DNA from 2 places in the Exiguobacterium sp. EF_C8 genome. Region 2 is predicted to be linked to the other one. Evidence: a T-box and tRNA genes for the amino acid it is inferred to sense, from the RefSeq annotation. Region 2 holds a T-box; the other holds one or more tRNA genes.
The links. The T-box of region 2 lies ahead of tyrS (tyrosine--tRNA ligase). A T-box ahead of a tRNA ligase gene usually reads a tRNA of that ligase, here a tRNA-Tyr.
Positions count from the first base shown of each region.

Region 1: it encodes a tRNA-Tyr, which carries the amino acid that the T-box ahead of tyrS (tyrosine--tRNA ligase) is inferred to sense. The anticodon was not compared.

Region 1 is NZ_CM143264.1:200,112-210,517, reverse strand. It holds gene glmS (glutamine--fructose-6-phosphate transaminase (isomerizing)) at 1-1,102, opposite strand, end outside; gene glmM (phosphoglucosamine mutase) at 1,514-2,869, opposite strand; gene ACY2IG_RS01215 (CdaR family protein) at 2,899-4,185, opposite strand; gene cdaA (diadenylate cyclase CdaA) at 4,185-5,045, opposite strand; gene ACY2IG_RS01205 (anti-sigma factor) at 5,125-5,745, opposite strand; gene sigW (RNA polymerase sigma factor SigW) at 5,762-6,325, opposite strand; gene rocF (arginase) at 6,450-7,358, opposite strand; tRNA gene ACY2IG_RS01190 (tRNA-Ala) at 7,570-7,645, opposite strand; tRNA gene ACY2IG_RS01185 (tRNA-Gly) at 7,655-7,726, opposite strand; tRNA gene ACY2IG_RS01180 (tRNA-Lys) at 7,733-7,805, opposite strand; tRNA gene ACY2IG_RS01175 (tRNA-Tyr) at 7,810-7,893, opposite strand; tRNA gene ACY2IG_RS01170 (tRNA-Thr) at 7,932-8,004, opposite strand; tRNA gene ACY2IG_RS01165 (tRNA-Glu) at 8,018-8,092, opposite strand; tRNA gene ACY2IG_RS01160 (tRNA-Asn) at 8,095-8,169, opposite strand; rRNA gene rrf (5S ribosomal RNA) at 8,181-8,296, opposite strand; rRNA gene ACY2IG_RS01150 (23S ribosomal RNA) at 8,343-10,406, opposite strand, start outside.
Region 2 is NZ_CM143264.1:2,389,937-2,400,342, forward strand. It holds gene ACY2IG_RS12715 (GAF domain-containing protein) at 1-36, shown strand, start outside; gene rpsD (30S ribosomal protein S4) at 270-869, shown strand; gene ACY2IG_RS12725 (biotin transporter BioY) at 1,023-1,550, shown strand; gene tyrS (tyrosine--tRNA ligase) at 1,595-2,842, opposite strand; T-box leader at 2,898-3,105, opposite strand; gene ACY2IG_RS12735 (transglycosylase domain-containing protein) at 3,254-5,824, shown strand; gene acsA (acetate--CoA ligase) at 5,872-7,575, opposite strand; gene ACY2IG_RS12745 (GNAT family N-acetyltransferase) at 7,722-8,354, shown strand; gene ACY2IG_RS12750 (acetoin utilization AcuB family protein) at 8,373-9,005, shown strand; gene ACY2IG_RS12755 (acetoin utilization protein AcuC) at 9,002-10,195, shown strand; gene ACY2IG_RS12760 (FixH family protein) at 10,298-10,406, shown strand, end outside.

The sequences.
Region 1 (10,406 bases), 910 kb from region 2:
TCGTCAGTGCCGGGTGACCAAGTTTCTTCGCTTCAACGAGAACCGCACGGCTATCCGCTGTTTCACCTGATTGTGAAAGGAAGAGGAAGAGTGGTTTCTCTGTCAATAATGGCATGTTGTATCCGAACTCAGAAGAGATGTGCACTTCTGTCGGGATGCCTGCGATTTGTTCAATCAACTGTTTCCCAATCAAACCAGCATGATAGCTTGTTCCGCAACCGATGATGTAGACACGGTCACGACCGAGTACGAGATCACGGACCGATTGGTCGAGTGTGATGTCGCCTGCTTCATTTTGATATTGTTGAACGATGTTGCGGATGACAGCTGGTTGCTCATCCATCTCTTTGAGCATGTAGTGCGCATACGTTCCTTTTTCGATATCTGATGCATCGATTTCAGCCGTATATGCTTCACGCTCTTGAACGTTACCGTCGAGATCTTGAATCGTAACGCTATCACGCGTCAAGATGATCATCTCACCGTCATGCAGCTCAACGAATTGATCCGTTACTTGTAACATTGCCATTGCGTCTGATGCGACGACGTTGAACGTCCCGTCACCGAGACCAACGAGAAGTGGTGATTTGTTTTTCGCAATGTACAAAACGTCTGGATTTTCAGCATCGATCAATGCGAGGGCATACGAACCGTGCAAGACGCGGAGTGTTTGACGGAATGCTTCCGCGACATCACCTGTCTCGTTGAAGTTCTTTTCGATCATCTGAACGATGACTTCTGTATCCGTGTCGCTGAGGAGATCGACATTCAATTCTGCTTTCAACTGCTCATCGTTCTCGATGACACCGTTGTGCACGAGTGTGAAACGTGTTGACGCACTTTGGTGCGGGTGCGCGTTTGGTACGCTTGGGACACCGTGTGTCGCCCAGCGTGTGTGTCCGATTCCGACTGTGCCGTCTGCATCTGCAGGAACGACTTCGCGTAGCGCAGCAATCCGGCCTACTTCTTTGTGGACTTGGACGCCGTCGTTGACGAACGCAAGACCTGCCGAGTCATAGCCGCGGTACTCGAGCTTCTCGAGACCTTTTAATAAAATTTCTTTCGTGTTGACCTGTCCAATCATACCTACGATTCCGCACATGTTACATCTCTCCATTTACAAGTATTTCCCTGAAGAGGAAACGGCTCTTGTTGAGAGGATCCCGATCGGTCTGTTTGTCCGCCCAATCACTTGGACGATTTCAGAACGATTTACGGTATGGATCTGGTACCGGGAGGCATCCGCCGAATCATTCGATAAACCTCCACCTCGTCAGCTTTCGTCCTACGGAGAAAGCCCTGGCGCTTCTTGTTTCTGTCCGACCCCGTTTCTGTCCGACTTCACCATCATACGAACTTTAATCTGAAAAAGCAAGAAAGGTAACGTATTTGTAACTATTCCCGATATTTTTCTATTCAATACGCATAATCCCTATTTTTTGTAAAAATATCAATTTGTTTTTCTAAAATAATTGTAAAAAAGAAGCAGAGCAATCGCTCTGCTTCGGGCTGCTTAGTTTTCTTGTAACGCGTAGTTCTCACGAACGACGTTCGCGATCCGCTCGACGTATGCATCACACGCTTCTTGTGTCGGGGCTTCTGCCATGACACGAACGAGTGGTTCTGTTCCTGACGCACGAACGAGAATACGTCCGTTGCCTGCCATCTCTGCTTCGACTTCTGCAATGATCGCTTGTACGGCAGGACCGCTCATTGCACCATTTTTGTCTGAGACACGGATGTTAACGAGACGTTGTGGGAAGATCGGCATCTCAGCTGCGAGTTCCGATAACTTTTTCCCTGTCGCTTTCATGATTTGCAACAACTGGACGCCTGACAACATGCCGTCCCCTGTCGTTGAGTAATCCATGAAGATGATATGCCCCGACTGTTCACCACCGAGCGTGTAGTCGTTCTTACGCATTTCTTCGACGACATAACGGTCACCGACTGCTGTCTGAAGTGCCGTCATCCCGTTTTCTTCAACAGTTTTATGGAAGCCGAGGTTACTCATGACCGTCGCAACGATCGTGTTGTCTTTCAGACGACCAAGTTCATTCAAGTATTTTCCGCAAATGAACATGATTTTATCGCCATCGACGATATCACCGTTCTCATCGACTGCAATCAAGCGGTCGCCGTCTCCATCAAACGATAAACCAACATCTGCGCCTTTTTCCTTAACGAAGGCAGCGAGATGTTCTGGGTGTGTCGAACCGACACCATCATTGATGTTGAGTCCGTTCGGAGTTGTACCGATCGTCGATACTTCTGCTTCCAAGTCACCGAATAGGCGTGGTGCGAGGCTTGACGTCGCACCGTGTGCGCCGTCGATCGCGACATGGATGCCTGAGAAATCTTCATCCGATGTCTGGCGAAGCATATGAAGATATTTTTGTGCACCTTCGTAGTAATCGTGAACGAAACCGAGTTCTTTTCCGGCTGGACGTGGTAATGTATCTTCTGCTTCATCGAGCAATGCTTCGATTTCAAGCTCAGTTGCGTCATCGAGCTTGAAGCCATCTGAACCGAAGAACTTGATTCCGTTATCTTCAACTGGATTGTGCGATGCAGAAATCATGACTCCCGCTGTGGCATCCATCGTTTTTGTCAGATACGCGACACCCGGTGTCGAGATGACACCAAGACGCATGACTTCTGCACCGATTGATAAAAGACCAGCGATGAGTGCGTTCTCAAGCATTTGACCAGAAACACGTGTATCGCGTCCAATCAAGACTTTTGGTCGTGTGCTTTCGTGTTTCGTCAACACGTAACCACCTGTTCGACCGAGGCGATATGCTAGTTCCGGTGTCAATTCTACGTTTGCGACGCCGCGTACGCCGTCAGTTCCAAAATACTTACCCATGTGTTATTTCCTCATTTCACTAATTTGTTTTAATTGGTCGGAACGGATGTCCGCGGAACAGCTTTTAGCGTGACATCCATATTATCCGGACGCAGGACATCAAAGGCTTTTGACGTCTGATACGAAATCGGCAATCCGTGCGTTCCTTCTTTTAGTCCCGTCACATCGATGACCGCTTTGATATCCGTCGCATCGATCGATGCTAAATCAGATTCTTTCCCACGGACAACGACATCAATCGTTTGGTTGTAATCAATCGTATACTTCGATTCATCAAACCCATTTAACGTGACCGTCACACCGGGAATCGTTTTCTCTGCCCGATCCTCGACGGTTTCCGTCGTCGACTTCGCATTTTCCTTTTCGACAACGATATTGACGGTGACCTGTGTCGGATCCATCGCTGTCGCATTTTCCGGTTCAACAAGTTTGACGGTTTTTTCTGTCGTCTTCGTCAATCCTTTGAGCGAGACCGCTTCCGTATCAACGGAACCGATACGCTCTAACTCTTCTTTTGTTCCATATAGACGAGCTTCCGTCGTAACGGGAACGATCTTGACGACGGTATATCCTTTTTTGACGTCATCTTTTGTCTGCACATTGATCGGTACCGTCTTACTTTCCTTATAGATCGGTACTGTGATTTCTAGTTGTTCCGGTTGATAAGATGCATTGATCGTATTCCCGTTCGCATCGGTCGCTTTGGCATTGAACGTCTCTTTAAACGTCTCTGCCCGACCAGTTACATCGATCGGTACTTGGATCGCTGAAATCGCCTGTAACTTCTCTGCGCCTCCCGTAACTTCAACGGTTTGTTGATTCGGTTGCGCTTCCCCAGCGACATATCCTTCAGCGATTTTGTTTTTATTGAGTAAGGCGACTTGTACCGGTACTTCCTTTGTAATCTTCTTATCGAGGAAGACTTCAATCGTCTCCTGCTTTGGCGTCACCTCGACATCTTTTCCGAAGCCAGTTGCTGTGACACGGACACGATGATAGCCAGGGTCAAGTCCTTTTAAATCAATCGATAACCCAAAATCCTGAACAAGCCGAAGCATCGTCAAGCTACTCGATGGACCTTTAACGGTTACCTCCATCGTATTTGGAATATTATAGGCGACCCACTGCGATTCATCATACTGGACCGTGACCGGCACGTCAAATTTCGTCGAACCTTGACCTGCGATCGGCAACAGACTAGCGGCGTCACTCTTTCCTGTCGTATTCGAACCTGCCACCATCAAATACAACATGACGGCTAAGACGACCGCAACAATGCGTAAAAACCATCGTTCATTGAACCATTTTTCGAACATTATTTTTTCGCCCCCATCCAGTTCAAGAAGGAAGTATTCGTCTGTTCGACCTTAACGATCGTCTCAAGCAACTTCGTCCGTAAGGATTCTTCATCGAGTTCCCGGTACAGACGTCCATTGATGGCGAGTGAGACACCACCCGTTTCTTCCGAGACGACGAGCGTAACACTATCCGTTACTTCACTGACACCGATTGCAGCGCGGTGACGTGTTCCAAGCTCTTTTGAGATATGTGCACTTTCTGACAACGGTAAGTAACAAGCGGCAGCTGCTAACTTGCCTTGCTGGACGATGACAGCGCCATCATGTAATGGTGTATTCGGAATGAATAAGTTGATCAGCAACTGACTCGTGATTTGTGAACCAAGCGGAATGCCCGTCTCTACGTATTCACTCAGTCCTGTCTCACGTTCAATCGTCACGAGTGCTCCAATACGGCGTTTTGACATGTACTGGGCAGACGATACGAGCGCATCGACGATTCGAACTTGTTCATCTTCATCACTGATCGCACTACGTGAGAAGAATTTACTCGTTCGTCCTAAGTGTTCCAGTCCACGCCGGAGTTCGGGTTGGAAGATGATGATGATCCCCAGTAACCCATAGGTGATAATTTGATTGAGTAAGAATTGAAGTGTTTTGAGTCCAAAAAAGCCACTCAGGAACCAACTGATCAAAATGACCGAAATCCCTTTAATGAGCTGGACCGCTTTTGTTCCTTTGACGATGATCATGAGACGGTAAATAACGAACGTCACAACCGCGATATCAATCACATCATTAATATAATCGTACCAATGTACGTTTTCTCCCAGTTTCAACAATTGAAATTGAAGTGGTTGCCAGCTGAAGTAATTCACCAACCGTGCCCCCTAACTCATCTGATTTAAACAGTTTCCATTATAGCACAAAGGGACGAGTTCGACTCGTCCCATCTGATTATTGAAATAGACGTTTGATTCCGTACCAAACGCGTTCGAATAATTGATCAATTTCCTTGATTTCTCCGGTCACGCTACCGGCACTCGCCGTGTAAGCTTTCCCGTCAACGGTCATGACGTCGCCATTAACTTTCCCTTCGATTCGGACGTTCCCGCCTTCGACATAGAGATCTTGATCGACCGTGACGCCTTTTGGCACGACGACCTCACCATTTTGAGCGACGATGCCTGGTGCATTTGTATAAGATAAGTCATGTTCTTCCTGTGCCATATAACCACCAAGGCTACCGATCGACAAAAGTAAGAAAACAGCCGCCGCCGCGAGCAATGGGTATTGCTTCATCTTCCCTCCAAAACGGGACGGTTGCGGTTGGTGCAGTAAAGCAGCGCTCGGCGTATCCACCTGGTCGGGCAATTGTGCCAGCACGCGGGATGTAAAATCTGCCGATAATTTGGGCGCTGGAAGTTGACGCAGTCGAGCATCAAGGAGTCGATACTCTTCGAACTCGTCCATCGCGTCCGCTTCCCGTAACTCTGCTTCCAATCGCTCGAATTCCTCAGGTGGTTGGTTTTGATCTAAATAATCCTGAATCCGTTCATGTACATGCTCTCGTGACATGGTGAGTTCCTCCTTCTCATCGTTTGGCAAAATGCTTCTTCAGCGCTTCCCGTCCACGATGAATTCTAGTTTTGACAGTAGCGACAGGTAATTCGATCATTTCACTGATTTCCTTTAGTGAAAGATCCTCTATATATTTCAGGACGAGTGGGACGCGGTATTTTTCTGGTAAAGCTGCAATCGCATCCCCGACTTCACTTCGTTGCTCGTTATCGACCACTTGGTCCTCCGGCAAGGTGTCCTTGCTTTCGAGTTGTGAATACAATGTCAGTCCTTCAGTACCTGACATCTCAGCATCAAGAGAATAGTCAGGTTTCTTTTTCCGTAATCGGTCAATCGATACGTTCGTAACGATTCGGTATAACCAAGTCCGGAACTTCCATTGTGCATTATACGAATCGATCTTCGTAAATACACGGATGAAGGCTTCTTGTGTCGCATCCTCCGCTTCCATTCGATCGCGCAAGACCCGGAAAGCCACAAGAAAGGCACCTTCCTTATATAGATCAACAAGTGCCGCAAAAGCATCACGGTCTCCCTGTTTCACTCGCTCAATTAAGCGTAGTGTCGTTTCTTCCACTTTGAATACCCCCCGCTCTATGCGGTCAATCTCTTATACGAAGTCGACCGATAAATGTTTCATCTCCTTTTAAATTGTAACAAAAAAACTTGAACCCCGATGAAAAGAGTTCAAGTTCTATCCATTATTTTACTAAGCGATGTGTTTCCATTGCCAAAAGTAAATCTCCGATCAGTTCATTCGCAAGTTCCGCGGTTCCGTTTCCTTCTTCAAGCAAAGGATTCACTTCAACAAATTCAGCTGCAATGAAATCTTCTGCTACCGCACAATGCTGTAACACCGTCTTCGCATCGTCTAAGAAAATGCCATCAGCAACACGTGTTCCTGTACCGACGACAAGCGATGGATCAAGACCGTCCATATCGAAACTAAGATAGAATGCATCCGTTGTTTCCTTCAAATAGGCAATCGCTTCTTCCATGATCGCGTCCATCCCCCGAGTTCGGATCGCTTCCATATCGTAGACACGAATACCAAGACGATCAATCAGTTCTTGTTCGCCTGGATCAACGTCACGTAATCCGATGAAGACGAGATGTTCCGGTTGCAGCTTAACATCTGTTCCTCCTACTTCCGTTAAACGCTGATGTCCTTCCCCAAGGGCTACAGCGAGCGGCATACCGTGGATGTTGCCAGACGGTGATGTTTCCGGTGTATTCAAGTCACCGTGTGCATCGAACCAGATGACGCCAAGACGTGGTACAGTCTGACGTAACCCCGCAATCGTTCCGATCGCCATGCTGTGATCACCACCAACTAACAACGGAAAGCGTTGCTCTGATAACGCATCGCGAACAATCAGATGCAAGTCATTCGTCGTGTGGACGACGCCTTCAAGACGCTTTAGCTTCGGATCTTCTTCTCGGACCGCATCCTCGGATAAAACAGCCGCTTCCCCGTAGCGTACTGCTTCTTGTCCCCGTGCTTCAAGTGTCGCTAACAAACCGGCTTTTTCGACAGCAGCAGGTCCGTGTTCAGTGCCCGGCTTTCCTTGTCCATAACGGTACGGTACGCTGATATACGCGATATTCATTCGATATTCCCCCTATGTCATAGTCACTTCTACATGTATTGTAAGCGGTAACAAATAGGTGGTTCAACTCAACAAAAAAACGCATGAATATACAAAAAAACACCGTGAAGGGAATCACGGTGTTCTTGCGTACGTACTCTGGTTATGCTTGGCATTTCATATAAAAAAAACTTAAGACGAACGAAACTCGCTTAAGATCTTTAAATAAAATTGGTGGAGCCTAGCGGGATCGAACCGCTGACCTCCTGCGTGCAAGGCAGGCGCTCTCCCAGCTGAGCTAAGGCCCCGAAAGAAAAAGCGGAAGACGGGATTCGAACCCGCGACCCCGACCTTGGCAAGGTCGTATTCTACCACTGAACTACTTCCGCAAGAAATGAGCCATGCAGGATTCGAACCTGCGACCCTCTGATTAAAAGTCAGATGCTCTACCAACTGAGCTAATGGCTCGACATGGTGGGGGGGGGCGGATTCGAACCGCCGAACCCGAGGGAGCGGATTTACAGTCCGCCGCGTTTAGCCACTTCGCTACCCCCCCAGTTTGTCTAGGAAACTTATACGATTGAGAAAAAACAGTGCCGGCAACAGGAGTCGAACCCGCGACCTACTGATTACAAGTCAGTTGCTCTACCAGCTGAGCTACACCGGCACAAAAAGTATAATGGTGACCCGTACGGGATTCGAACCCGTGTTACCGCCGTGAAAGGGCGGTGTCTTAACCGCTTGACCAACGGGCCATTGGCTCCGCAAGTAGGATTTGAACCTACGACCTACCGGTTAACAGCCGGTTGCTCTACCACTGAGCTATTGCGGAATAAATGAATTGCCTGGCAACGTCCTATCCTCACAGGGGGAAGCCCCCAACTACTTTCGGCGTTCAAGTGCTTAACTTCCGTGTTCGGCATGGGAACGGGTGTGACCACTTGGCTATCGTCACCAGACGACGGGCTCGCGCCCTCAAAACTGAAGTCATCAACAAGCATCTGCTAGAACAAGGCCTCGACCGATTAGTATCACTCAGCTCCACATGTCGCCATGCTTCCACCCGTGACCTATCTACCTCATCGTCTCTGAGGGGTCTTTCTTGATTACTCAAAGGGAAATCTCATCTTGGAGGGGGCTTCATGCTTAGATGCTTTCAGCATTTATCCCGTCCGCACGTAGCTACCCAGCGATGCTCCTGGCGGAACAACTGGTACACCAGCGGTGCGTCCATCCCGGTCCTCTCGTACTAAGGACAGCTCTCCTCAAATTTCCTGCGCCCACGACGGATAGGGACCGAACTGTCTCACGACGTTCTGAACCCAGCTCGCGTACCGCTTTAATGGGCGAACAGCCCAACCCTTGGGACCTACTCCAGCCCCAGGATGCGATGAGCCGACATCGAGGTGCCAAACCTCCCCGTCGATGTGGACTCTTGGGGGAGATCAGCCTGTTATCCCCAGGGTAGCTTTTATCCGTTGAGCGATGGCCCTTCCATGCGGAACCACCGGATCACTAAGCCCGACTTTCGTCCCTGCTCGACTTGTAGGTCTCGCAGTCAAGCTCCCTTCTGCCTTTGCGCTCTACGAATGATTTCCAACCATTCTGAGGGAACCTTTGGGCGCCTCCGTTACTGTTTAGGAGGCGACCGCCCCAGTCAAACTACCCGCCTGACACGGTCCTCCAGCCGGATCACGGCTGCGAGTTAGAGACTCTATGCATGAAGGGCGGTATCCCAAGGGTGACTCCTCCGAAGCTGGCGCTCCGGGCTCGACGTCTCCCGCCTATCCTGTACATCATGCACAAAGCCTCAATATCAGGCTGTAGTAAAGCTCCATGGGGTCTTTCCGTCCTGTCGCGGGTAACCTGCATCTTCACAGGTACTATGATTTCACCGGGTCTCTCGTTGAGACAGTGCCCAAATCGTTACGCCTTTCGTGCGGGTCGGAACTTACCCGACAAGGAATTTCGCTACCTTAGGACCGTTATAGTTACGGCCGCCGTTTACTGGGGCTTCGGTTCAAAGCTTCGCTTGCGCTAACCCATCCCCTTAACCTTCCAGCACCGGGCAGGCGTCAGCCCCTATACGTCATCTTGCGATTTAGCAGAGACCTGTGTTTTTGCTAAACAGTCGTTTGGGCCTATTCACTGCGGCTCTACATGTGTAGAGCGTCCCTTCTCCCGAAGTTACGGGACCATTTTGCCGAGTTCCTTAACGAGAGTTATCCCGCGCGTCTTAGAATTCTCATCTCGCCTACCTGTGTCGGTTTACGGTACTGGCGCCTTCCCCCTCACTAGAGGCTTTTCTTGGCAGTGTGAAATCGTGACCTACGTCCCTACGGGACTCCGCGTCGTTCCTTGACTGTGGTGCCTGACGGATTTGCCAATCAGACGGTCTTGAAACTTGCACATGCACTTCCATCCGCATGCGTCACTATCCTCCTGCGTCCCCCCATTGTTCAAACGGTGGATCGGCGGTACAGGAATATCAACCTGTTATCCATCGCCTACGCCTTTCGGCCTCGGCTTAGGTCCAGACTAACCCTGAGCGGACGAGCCTTCCTCAGGAAACCTTGGGCTTTCGACGGAGGGGATTCTCACCCCTCTTTTCGCTACTCACACCGGCATTCTCACTTCCAAACGCTCCACTGCTCCTTCCGGTACAGCTTCACAGCGGTTTGGAACGCTCCCCTACCATTCCTTACGGAATCCGCAGCTTCGGTGGTATGTTTAGCCCCGTTACATTTTCGGCGCGGCGCCACTCGACTAGTGAGCTATTACGCACTCTTTGAATGGTGGCTGCTTCTAAGCCAACATCCTAGCTGTCTAGGCAGCGCCACATCCTTTTCCACTTAACATACACTTGGGGACCTTAGCTGGCGGTCTGGGCTGTTTCCCTCTTGACTACGGATCTTATCACTCGCAGTCTGACTCCCGAGTATAAGTTGCTGGCATTCGGAGTTTAACTGAATTCGGTAACCCTGTGGGGGCCCCTAGTCCAATCAGTGCTCTACCTCCAGAACTCTCAACCTCGAGGCTAGCCCTAAAGCTATTTCGGGGAGAACCAGC
Region 2 (10,406 bases):
GAAGCATTCTGTACGACACTACTTCGTCATCTGTAATTCTGATTGACAGTCGATTGTCCACACCGTATACTTGTAAAAGTGCAGAAATGATAACGATAGCGGTCAAATCGCTTACGTATCACATTTCATGACTCGGTGAATAACCGGAGGGGCATCGTGTAACTTTGCTATCAAGCGAGGGTGCCACATCATGAAATGGGCGTAACGTGGGTTTGATGGCGTTATTATTTTTATGCAAATAATAACGAACACTAAGGAGGAGTCTTATTATGGCTCGCTATACAGGTCCAGCTTGGAAACTTTCACGTCGTCTCGGTATCTCACTTACTGAAACAGGAAAAGAAATCGCAAAACGTCCGTACGCTCCAGGACAACACGGTAACAGCCGTCGTAAAATGTCTGAGTACGGTCTTCAACTTCAAGCGAAGCAAACGCTTCGTCACATGTACGGAGTAAACGAACGCCAATTCAACCGTATGTTCAACGATGCTGGCAAAATGCCTGGTATTCACGGTGAGAACTTCATGTTCTTACTTGAAACACGTCTTGATAACGTCGTTTACCGTATGGGTATGGCTCGTACACGTCGTGCTGCTCGTCAGCTCGTCAACCACGGTCACATCCAAGTTGATGGCGCTCGCGTCGACATCCCGTCGTTCCGCGTGAAACCAGGTCAAACGATCTCAGTTCGCGAAAAATCGAAGAACTTTGTCGTTATCAAAGAAGCACTCGAAGTTGCTCCAGCAACTAAAGACTTCGTTACTTTCGATGCTGAGAAGCTCGAAGGAACGTTCGTCCGTCTTCCTGAGCGTTCTGAATTGAACGATCAAATCCAAGAACAACTCGTCGTCGAGTACTACTCACGTTAATCGATTGTTCCAGCACTCACTTCGGTGGGTGCTTTTTTTGTACATATCATGAAAATGTATACCTGGTCTTAAAAAAAGAGTGACGCCAATTATTTATTTGTGTTAACCTATAAACATACATAGTTAACACAAATAGAAAAGAGGACTTTATTCATGAAAACAAGAGATTTAACGTTCATCGCCCTTGGTGCTGCCATCATCGCAGCCGTTAGCTCTTTGCCGCAGATCCAACTGGTCGGCGCCGTTCCGATCACACTTCAGATGCTCGCAATCATGACGGTCAGTGCCATTCTCGGTGGAAAACGCGGTGGACTTGCTGTCTTGATCTTCTTATTGCTCGCAGCTGCTGGTCTCCCTGTTCTCGGCGGAAAAGGTGGACTTGCTCCATTCGTCGGACCAACTGTCGGGTATTTGATTGCCTTTCCGATTGCCGGATTCTTCATCGGTCTCATCGCTGAAAAAACACGTCGTTTCGTCCCCCTCTTCATCGGGATGATCGTCTTCGGACTTGGTTTAGTCTACTTGCTCGGAACATTCGGTCTGATGGCTGTACTCGATCTGTCGTTCAAAGATGCTTTTGCGATCAACTATCCTTTCGTCTTATGGGATACGATCAAAGCCGTCATTGCCACGACGATCGCCGTTCGCTTGTTGCCACTTCGCTTATTCCGGACAGCTTAAAAAACGCTCTCTGCATCTATGTGCAGGGAGCGTTTCGTTTATCATCAAGCATGCTCGACGACGAAGTATTTTTTCTTTCCGCGACGTACGATCGTAAAGCGACCGATTGCATCTGATTCAGTGATTTCTTTCGTTAAGTCTTGCTCGCGTTCTCCGTTGAGGTAGATCGCACCGTTCGTGACGTCTTCACGTGCCTGACGTTTTGACGGACTAATCTTCGCCTCAACGAGCACGTCGACGAGGTTGTTTGATTCGCCGAGTGTAAAGCGTGGCATGCCTTTGAAGGCATCTTCGATATCTTCGACTTGCAACGATTTAATATCTCCGCTAAAGAGTGCCGTCGTAATACGTTGTGCTTGTGTCAGACCTTCTTCACCGTGGACGAGAACCGTCATTTCTTCTGCAAGACGACGTTGTGCGACGCGCTTCTCTGGTGCTGCCTTGACTTCTTCTGCAAGTGCATCGAGTTCTTCGTGCGTCAAGAACGTGAAGTATTTCAAGAACTTGATGACGTCGAGATCGTCTACATTGAACCAGAACTGGTAGAACTCGTACGGTGACGTTTTATCAGCATCTAACCAGACCGCACCGCCAGCTGTCTTACCGAATTTCTGACCATCCGCTTTCGTAACGAGCGGTACTGTCAATCCGAATGCTTTTTCTTCATGACCAGCACGACGAATCAGCTCCATTCCTGCTGTGATGTTCCCCCACTGATCACTACCTCCTACTTGAAGACGGCATCCTTTGTCTTCGTAAAGTTTCAAGAAGTCAAACGATTGAAGTAACATGTATGAGAACTCAGTGAATGAGATACCGTTTTGAAGACGTGAATCAACAGAGTCCTTCGCAAGCATGTAGCTGACCGGGAAGTGTTTTCCGATATCACGTAAGAAATCGATGATTGTCAAATCTTTCGTCCAGTCTAAGTTATTGGCGATCGTGACCGGATTTTCACCTTCAAGTGGTAAGAAACGTGACAGTTGATCTTTAATCCGATTCGCGAACTCTTCGACGATATCCGATGTGTTCAATGACCGTTCCGTTGCACGACCACTCGGATCCCCAATCATCCCAGTTGCCCCTCCAACGAGACCTACGACATGGTGACCCGCTTGTTGGAATCTTTTTAAGACTAAAATCGGCAACAAGTGTCCGATGTGAAGTGAATCTGCTGTTGGATCGAAGCCTGTGTAAAGCGTCGTCGGATTCTCGAGTAATGTTTTCAGCCCTTCTTCATCTGTCATTTGGTTAATTAACCCGCGAAATTCTAAATCCTCTAATAACGTCATTGTTTCTCCTCCTAAAGTTCACTATTAACAAAAAAAACCGTCCCTTCGTCTAAAACGAAGGGACGGAATATTCCGTGGTACCACCCTAATTGTCCTTTTGTGTAAAAGGACCACTTGGTTCGTCGATAACGGGACGGACCGCTTGATTTCTCAAGAAACTCCTGGAAGCGTAATTCGTAAGTTCACTGTGTCCTAGTTCGCAGCACCACTAGGTCTCTGTCACAGGGAGTGACTTACTACTATATTCCGATCATGGTTTAGCGCAATATACGAAAATAAGATGGTTTCATGATACGTCGAAGGCGAATCCGCTGTCAAGTCCGATTTCATTAGTAGATTTATGGTATAATACGTCTATCTGTGATTTAATATTAATTTACACCTAAGTTTAAGATGCAAAGGAGATCATTTATGCGCGAGAACTGGTTCAAGTTTTGGAATCATCCCCGGACGAAAGCCGTTCGGCACTGGTCAAATATCACATATGATGTTTCATGGAACATCATTTTGTTCCTCATCATAGCTGTCTTACTCGTCGGTAGTTTTTCTGTTGGTGCAGCGGGCGGCTATTTCGCTTCGCTCGTCAAGGACACAAAAGCACCACCATTGACTGAGATGAAACAACAAGTCAACAGCTATGCCGTCACAAGCCAAATTTATTGGGGAAGTGGTGAAAAGCTGACGAACATCTCAACAGATGAAGAACGTCAGCCTGTCGATATCAAGAAGATTTCTCCTTACTTGATCGATGCGCTTTTATCAACGGAAGATGTAGACTTCTATCAACACGATGGTGTCGTTCCAAAAGCGACATTACGAGCAGTTCTACAAGAACTAACGAATTCTGCGTCGCGCACAGGCGGAAGTACGCTAACACAACAATTAATCAAAAACCAAATCTTGACGAACGAAGTCTCATTCGAACGGAAAGCGAAAGAAATTCTTTTAGCATTGCGCCTTGAAAACGCGATGTCAAAAGATGAAATTTTACAAGCGTATTTGAATGTCGTCTCATTCGGTCGCAATTCACTCGGTCGTAATATCGCGGGGATCGAGGCTGCATCACAAGGAGTTTTCAACAAATCCGCGAAAAAACTGACGTTACCACAAGCAGCTTTTCTCGCTGGGATTCCTAAAAACCCTTATTACTACACCCCTTACCTTCAAGGTGGCGTCGTCAAAAAGGACTTGACGCCAAGCGTCAACCGGATGAAAACAGTATTGAAGCGGATGTATGTCGCGAAAAACATCACGAAGGAACAGTACGAAAAAGCAATCAAGCATGATATTACGAAAGATTTCGCGAAACAATCAAAACGTTCTCGTGATACGTATCCGTATGTCTACGATTTAGCCGAACGTGAAGCAACGAAAATCATGACGAAGTATCTGATGAAACAAGATGGCGTGAAAGAAGATGAAGTGAAACCGTCTGAACTGGCAGAAGTGCGTGCCAACTATCAAGATCAAGCACTTGTTGCACTGCGCCAAGGCGGCTACAAAGTTCACTTGACACTTGATAAAAAAATTCATGAAGCGATGCAACAACCTGCGAAGAACAGTGCGAACTTCCCAGGAAGCATGCAATACAAACAAGTCGTCGATCCAAAAACGAAAAAAAGCGTTTCGAAACAGGATCCAGAAGAAACAGCAGCAGTCATGGTTCAAAATGAAACGGGACGTATCCTCGGATTCGTCGGCGGACGGTATATGGATGGAAAAGCTGACGATTTCAACCGGGCATTCCAAGCCAAACGTCAAATCGGGTCAACGGCAAAACCAATCCTCGTTTACTCGAACGGGATTGAAAATCGCTTGATCACACCAGGGTCTACCGTTAATGATGAAGAGTACTACTACCAGACTGTACCACGTCAACCTGGCGACCGTCCGATCAAGAACGAAGGTGGACGTTACCGTGGTAATGTAACGGTTCGTACGGCATTAGAACTATCATTGAACGTACCGGCCGTTAAGATTTACGAGAAGATGAACATGTCGAATTCGATTCAAAAACTCGTCGATATGGGAGTTGAAGTACCTGATGCGATCCGTTATGCCCCTTCTGCGGCACTCGGAACGATGGAAATCACACCTGTCGAACTCGCAGGTGCTTACGCGACACTTGCCAACTATGGTGAATTCGTCCAACCGTACATCATCTCGAAAATCACGAAAGACGGAAAAGATATCTATAAAGCAAAACCGAAGAAAAAACGGATCTATGAACCACGAACAGCTTACCTGACACTTGATATGATGCGTGGTGTCTTCACGAAAGGTACAGCGACGTTCGCTAAAGCTAGATTGAACGTACCGGGAGATTGGGCCGGTAAGACGGGTACGACCAACGATGTCAAAGACTCTTATCTTGTTGGTTCTACTCCTGGTGTAACCCTTGCCGTCTGGACAGGACACGACCAGAACAACTCACTCATCGGTCCGTCAACGTACTACCAACGTACGCAGACGCTCTGGTCACAGATGGCGAATGCATCGTATGGTGCGAACAGCAGTTACTTCAAATCTGGCGCCCGCTTCACGCAACCATCTTCTGTAACAGCAAATGACTTCCAAAACAGTGGTCGCTTCAAAGAAGAAGATAAGAAGAAAAAAGCCGAAGAAGCAAAGAAAAAAGCCGAAGCGAAGAAACAGAAAGAAGTAGAAGAAAAGAAAAAAGAGGCAGACGCACAGAAGAAAGAAGATCAACAAAAACAACAAGATCAAGCTAAAGAAAAAGCAGATGCTGAGGCAAAGAAAAAAGCAGCAGATGACGCAAAACGTGCTGCCGATGCAAAAGCTGAAGCTGATGCAAAAGCAAAAGCCGACGCAAAAGCCGAAGCCGATGCAAAAAAGAAAGCTGAAGCGGACGCTAAGAAAAAAGAGGCAGATGCGAAGAAACAGCAAGAGCAACAAAAGAAACAGCAAGAGCAACAAAAGAAACAAGATGAAAAGAAAAAAGATGCTGCTTCTGAAAACTAACAAAAAGGATGAATCACCTGTTTCGGTGATTCATCCTTTTTTCATATTCAATCCTCCATCGTCGATAAATCGCCCGTTTCCAAGTTCAACTCCCATGCTTTCAGGACACGGCGCATGATTTTACCACTTCGTGTCTTCGGCAACTTATCTCGGAAATCAATTTCTCTTGGGGCCGCGTGAGCAGCTAGACCTTCCTTGACGAATGCTTGGATTTCTTGTTTTAATTCATCCGTTGGCTCATAACCATCACGTAAGGCAATGAATGCCTTAATGATTTCGCCTCGCACCGGGTCTGGTTTCCCGATGACTCCAGCTTCCGCGACTGCTGGGTGCTCAACGAGACGGCTTTCAACTTCAAACGGACCGACCCGTTCTCCAGCCGTCATGATGACGTCATCAACACGCCCCTGGAACCAGAAATAGCCTTCATCGTCCATATAGGCAGAATCGCCTGACACATACCATCCTTTAAAGAAATAGGATTCATATTTTTGTGGATTGTTCCAAATTTGACGCATCATCGATGGCCACGGTGTTTTCAATGCAAGGTTACCCATCCGGAACGGTGGTAACTCGTTTCCTTGATCATCAATGATCGCAGCTTGGGTTCCTGGAATTGGTTTCCCCATCGATCCCGGTTTAATGTCCATCGACTTGTAGTTACAAATCATCATCGCGCCCGTTTCTGTCATCCACCATGTATCATGAATGCGTTGGTCAAATGCTTCTTTTCCCCAACGAATAACTTCTGGATTCAATGGTTCTCCGACAGACAACACATGACGAAGACTTGAAAGATCATGGTGATTCGCGACGTCCGCCCCCGCTCCCATTAACATCCGGAAAGCAGTTGGCGCGCTATACCAGACCGTTACGTTATACTTCTCGATAACACTATACCAGAAATCTGGATTGAAACGTCCACCGACAACGACGTTCGTTGCCCCATTTAAGAACGGTGCGAAGATACCGTAACTTGTTCCTGTGACCCACCCTGGATCAGCCGTGCACCAGTAGACATCGTCTTCTTGTAGATCGAGTACCCAACGTCCTGTCATTAAATGCTGAATCATCGCATTTTGAACATGAAGGACACCTTTTGGCTTCCCTGTCGATCCTGAAGTATAGTGCAAGATCAATCCGTCTTCACGATCCAACCAGACCGGTTCGAATACATCGGATGCTTGCTTGAACGCTTTTCGGAAATCAAGTAATGTTTCTGATTCTTCAACGCCTTCATCAACGAGTACTACTTTTTCAAGTGATTCCAGTTCCCCAACTGGAACACGCGGGAGCAACGCTTTCGTTGTCACGAGTAGTTTCGCTTCAGAATCAACTAAACGATCACGAACAGCTTGTTCCATGAATGCTTCAAACAACGGACCGACGATCGCCCCTACTTTCAGTGCACCAAGTAGGGCAAAGTACAGTTCTGGTGAGCGTGGCATGAAGATGAAAATCCGGTCACCCGTTTTGACTCCTGCATCGACTAATACGTTTGCCGCTTTATTCGTCAATCGTTTCATGTCTGCATAGGTGAATCGTTGTTCCGTCATTCCATCGAAATAGATCAGCGCATCCTTGTTCGCCCGCTCGCCTTCTGCGTGGCGGTCGATTGCTTCATAGGCCATGTTGACTTTCCCCGTTGTCGCCCATGAAAAGTACTGCTCAGCATCTTTCCAATCGTACGTGTTCGTTTCATCATACTCTGCTAACCAATGCTTCCCCGGAAGCGCTTTCAAAACTTTCATGTCTCGTTCCTCCCCTTCTATGTTTTCCTCTTTATTATAAGCTAGTTATCCGTCAGTTCAATCCATTTGCCGTCAATTTGTTAAAAAATCCCTCTCTTTACTCAAGCGCTTTCGTCTATAATGAATAGGAAGGTGGTGACGCTTACATGTTTGAAAAACAATTCAATCATCGGACGCATGAAACATCACTCGGTCCTGTTGACATCGAAGGTCCCGTACCGAGTCAAACACTAGCAACGTATACACTCGATTCAGGGTTAACGGCTTTTCGTCCACCCGCTGAACAACATCAAGCGCTCGTTGAGATTGCGGACCTTGAAGAAGGACGGATCATCGTCGCTCGTCAAGGAACGGAAATCATCGGTTATGTGACTTACTTATATCCTGATCCCTATGAAACATGGAGTGAGGGAAACAATCCGTACATCTTGGAACTCGGGGCGATTGAAGTCTCCTCTCGGTTCCGCGGACAACAGATTGGTAAAAAATTGCTTGAAATCTCCATGCTAGATCCTGCCATGGAACATTATTTAATTCTAACGACTGAATATTATTGGCATTGGGACTTAAAAGGGAGTGGACTATCAGTGTGGGATTACCGGAAGATCATGGAGAAGATGATGAATCATGGTGGTCTTGTCTTTTTCCCGACCGATGATCCGGAAATCGCCTCCCACCCTGCTAACTGCCTGATGGCACGTATCGGAAAACACGTCTCACCTGAAGTAGTCGCTCATTTTGATGCGCTACGCTTGAGAAGACGCTTCATGTATGACTGAGCTCGAGGAGGAATCGTCATGTTAATCGAACAAATCATGAATACTACGTGCATCACGATGCAACCGACGAATTCCATCGCGCATGCGGTTGAACTCATGCAACGTCATCAGATTCGTCATATTCTCGTCGTTAATGCCCGTCATGAACTCGTCGGTCTTGTCGGACTAAAGGAAATTCAAAGCGCGAGTAGCATCTTTCATCCGGGCACAGCAAAACAAGACCTACAGTATCCCGTTTCAAGCATTATGATCGAAAGCCCTGTCACGGCCCATCCGCTTGATTTTCTAGAAGATGCGGCTGTGCTGTTTTATGAATATCACTTATCCTGCTTGCCAATCGTCCGCGGTCGACGTCTTGTCGGTATCGTCACGGAAACGGATCTGTTACGAACATTCGTTCAGTTGACGGGTGCACTCGAACCAAGTTCCCAAATCGAGATCCGTGTCGAGAATACAGCAGGTACATTAGCGAAGATTTCCGCACTGCTTGCTAAAACGAATATTAATATTTTAAATGTACTCGTGTATCCAACAGACGATCCGTATGTCCGGATTGTTGCGTTTCGTGTTCAGACGATGAATCCAATTCGGATCATCGAGAAGTTACGCAAAGAAGGATTCGATGTACTTGGACCGGATGTGAGCAGATGAAGGATTTTGCTTATCTGTATAGTCCTGAAGAAGCAACCTATCGATTTTCCGAGACCCACCCATTTAACCCAATCCGTCTCGAATTAACCGTTTCCTTGCTTGAATCGATGCATCAATTAGATGACATCCCTTGTATCGCCCCACGTCATGCGACCGATGAAGAATTGGCACTCGTTCATGATCAGGATTATATTGCTGCTGTCAAAGCAGCCGGAACCGGAGTATTATCACCACTCAAGGCACAGATGTACGGTCTTGGTACGGAAGATACTCCCTTGTTTCAAGACATGCATTCGGGTGCTTCCCTCCTTGTCGGCGGAACGATTGAAGCATGTGACCTCGTCTTATCTGGTCAGTATAAACGCACCTTTCATATCGGCGGTGGATTACATCACGGGTTCCGCGGACGTGCTTCAGGGTTTTGTGTCTATAACGATACGGCTGTCGCCATGGCGGCGATGATTGAAAAATATCACTGTAAAATCCTTTATGTCGATACGGATGCTCACCACGGGGATGGTGTGCAATGGGCCTTTTATAATCGAAATGATGTCATGACACTATCTCTCCATGAAACGGGTCGCTACTTATTTCCAGGAACGGGGATGGTAACGGAGAGAGGATCTGAAGAAGGATACGGTTTTAGCTGGAATGTACCACTGGATGCTTTTACGGAAGACGATTCGTTTTTACTTGCTTATGAGACGGCACTCTTTGAAGCATGCGAGTTGTTTCAACCGGATCTCATCATCACACAAAATGGCGCTGATGCGCACGTGCTTGACCCATTGACGCATCTGTCCTTAACGATGAAAAGTTATGAAAAGATTCCTCAAATCGCTGTGGCTGCGGCAGAAAAGTATACAGATGGAAAAATCGTTGCTTTAGGCGGCGGTGGTTATGATTGGTATCGTGTCGTTCCTCGCGCGTGGAGTCAGGTTTTTGCTGCCATGACAGGACAAGATCCTTTTCACGGGGAAATTCCAATTGCATGGCAAGAACGATGGGGCGGACAGGAAATAGCGCCACCCACGCACTGGCATGATCCGTCACCACTTTATCCCGCAATTCCAAGACGTCCTGAAATTGAAGAAAAAAATTGGGAGACCGTCAAACGATTGATTTGGCCATTCGTAAACGATGAACGTAAAAAACAACTGACAGCGATTTCCCCCTATTCCGCTGATTAATTGACTTTTTATCTTCACATTTATTTCGTTCGGAGTTCACATCTTGTTGCTATACTAAATATGGAATTTTTACTTAGTAAACGAATAGTTGGGGGAATCATCATGAAAAAGGCATGGCTTTACTCCGGTCTCATTCTGTCGACAGGGATCGTACTTGCAGGGTGTGGGAATGAAAAGCAGGCAATGGATCACGATAACATGCAAGGGGCCG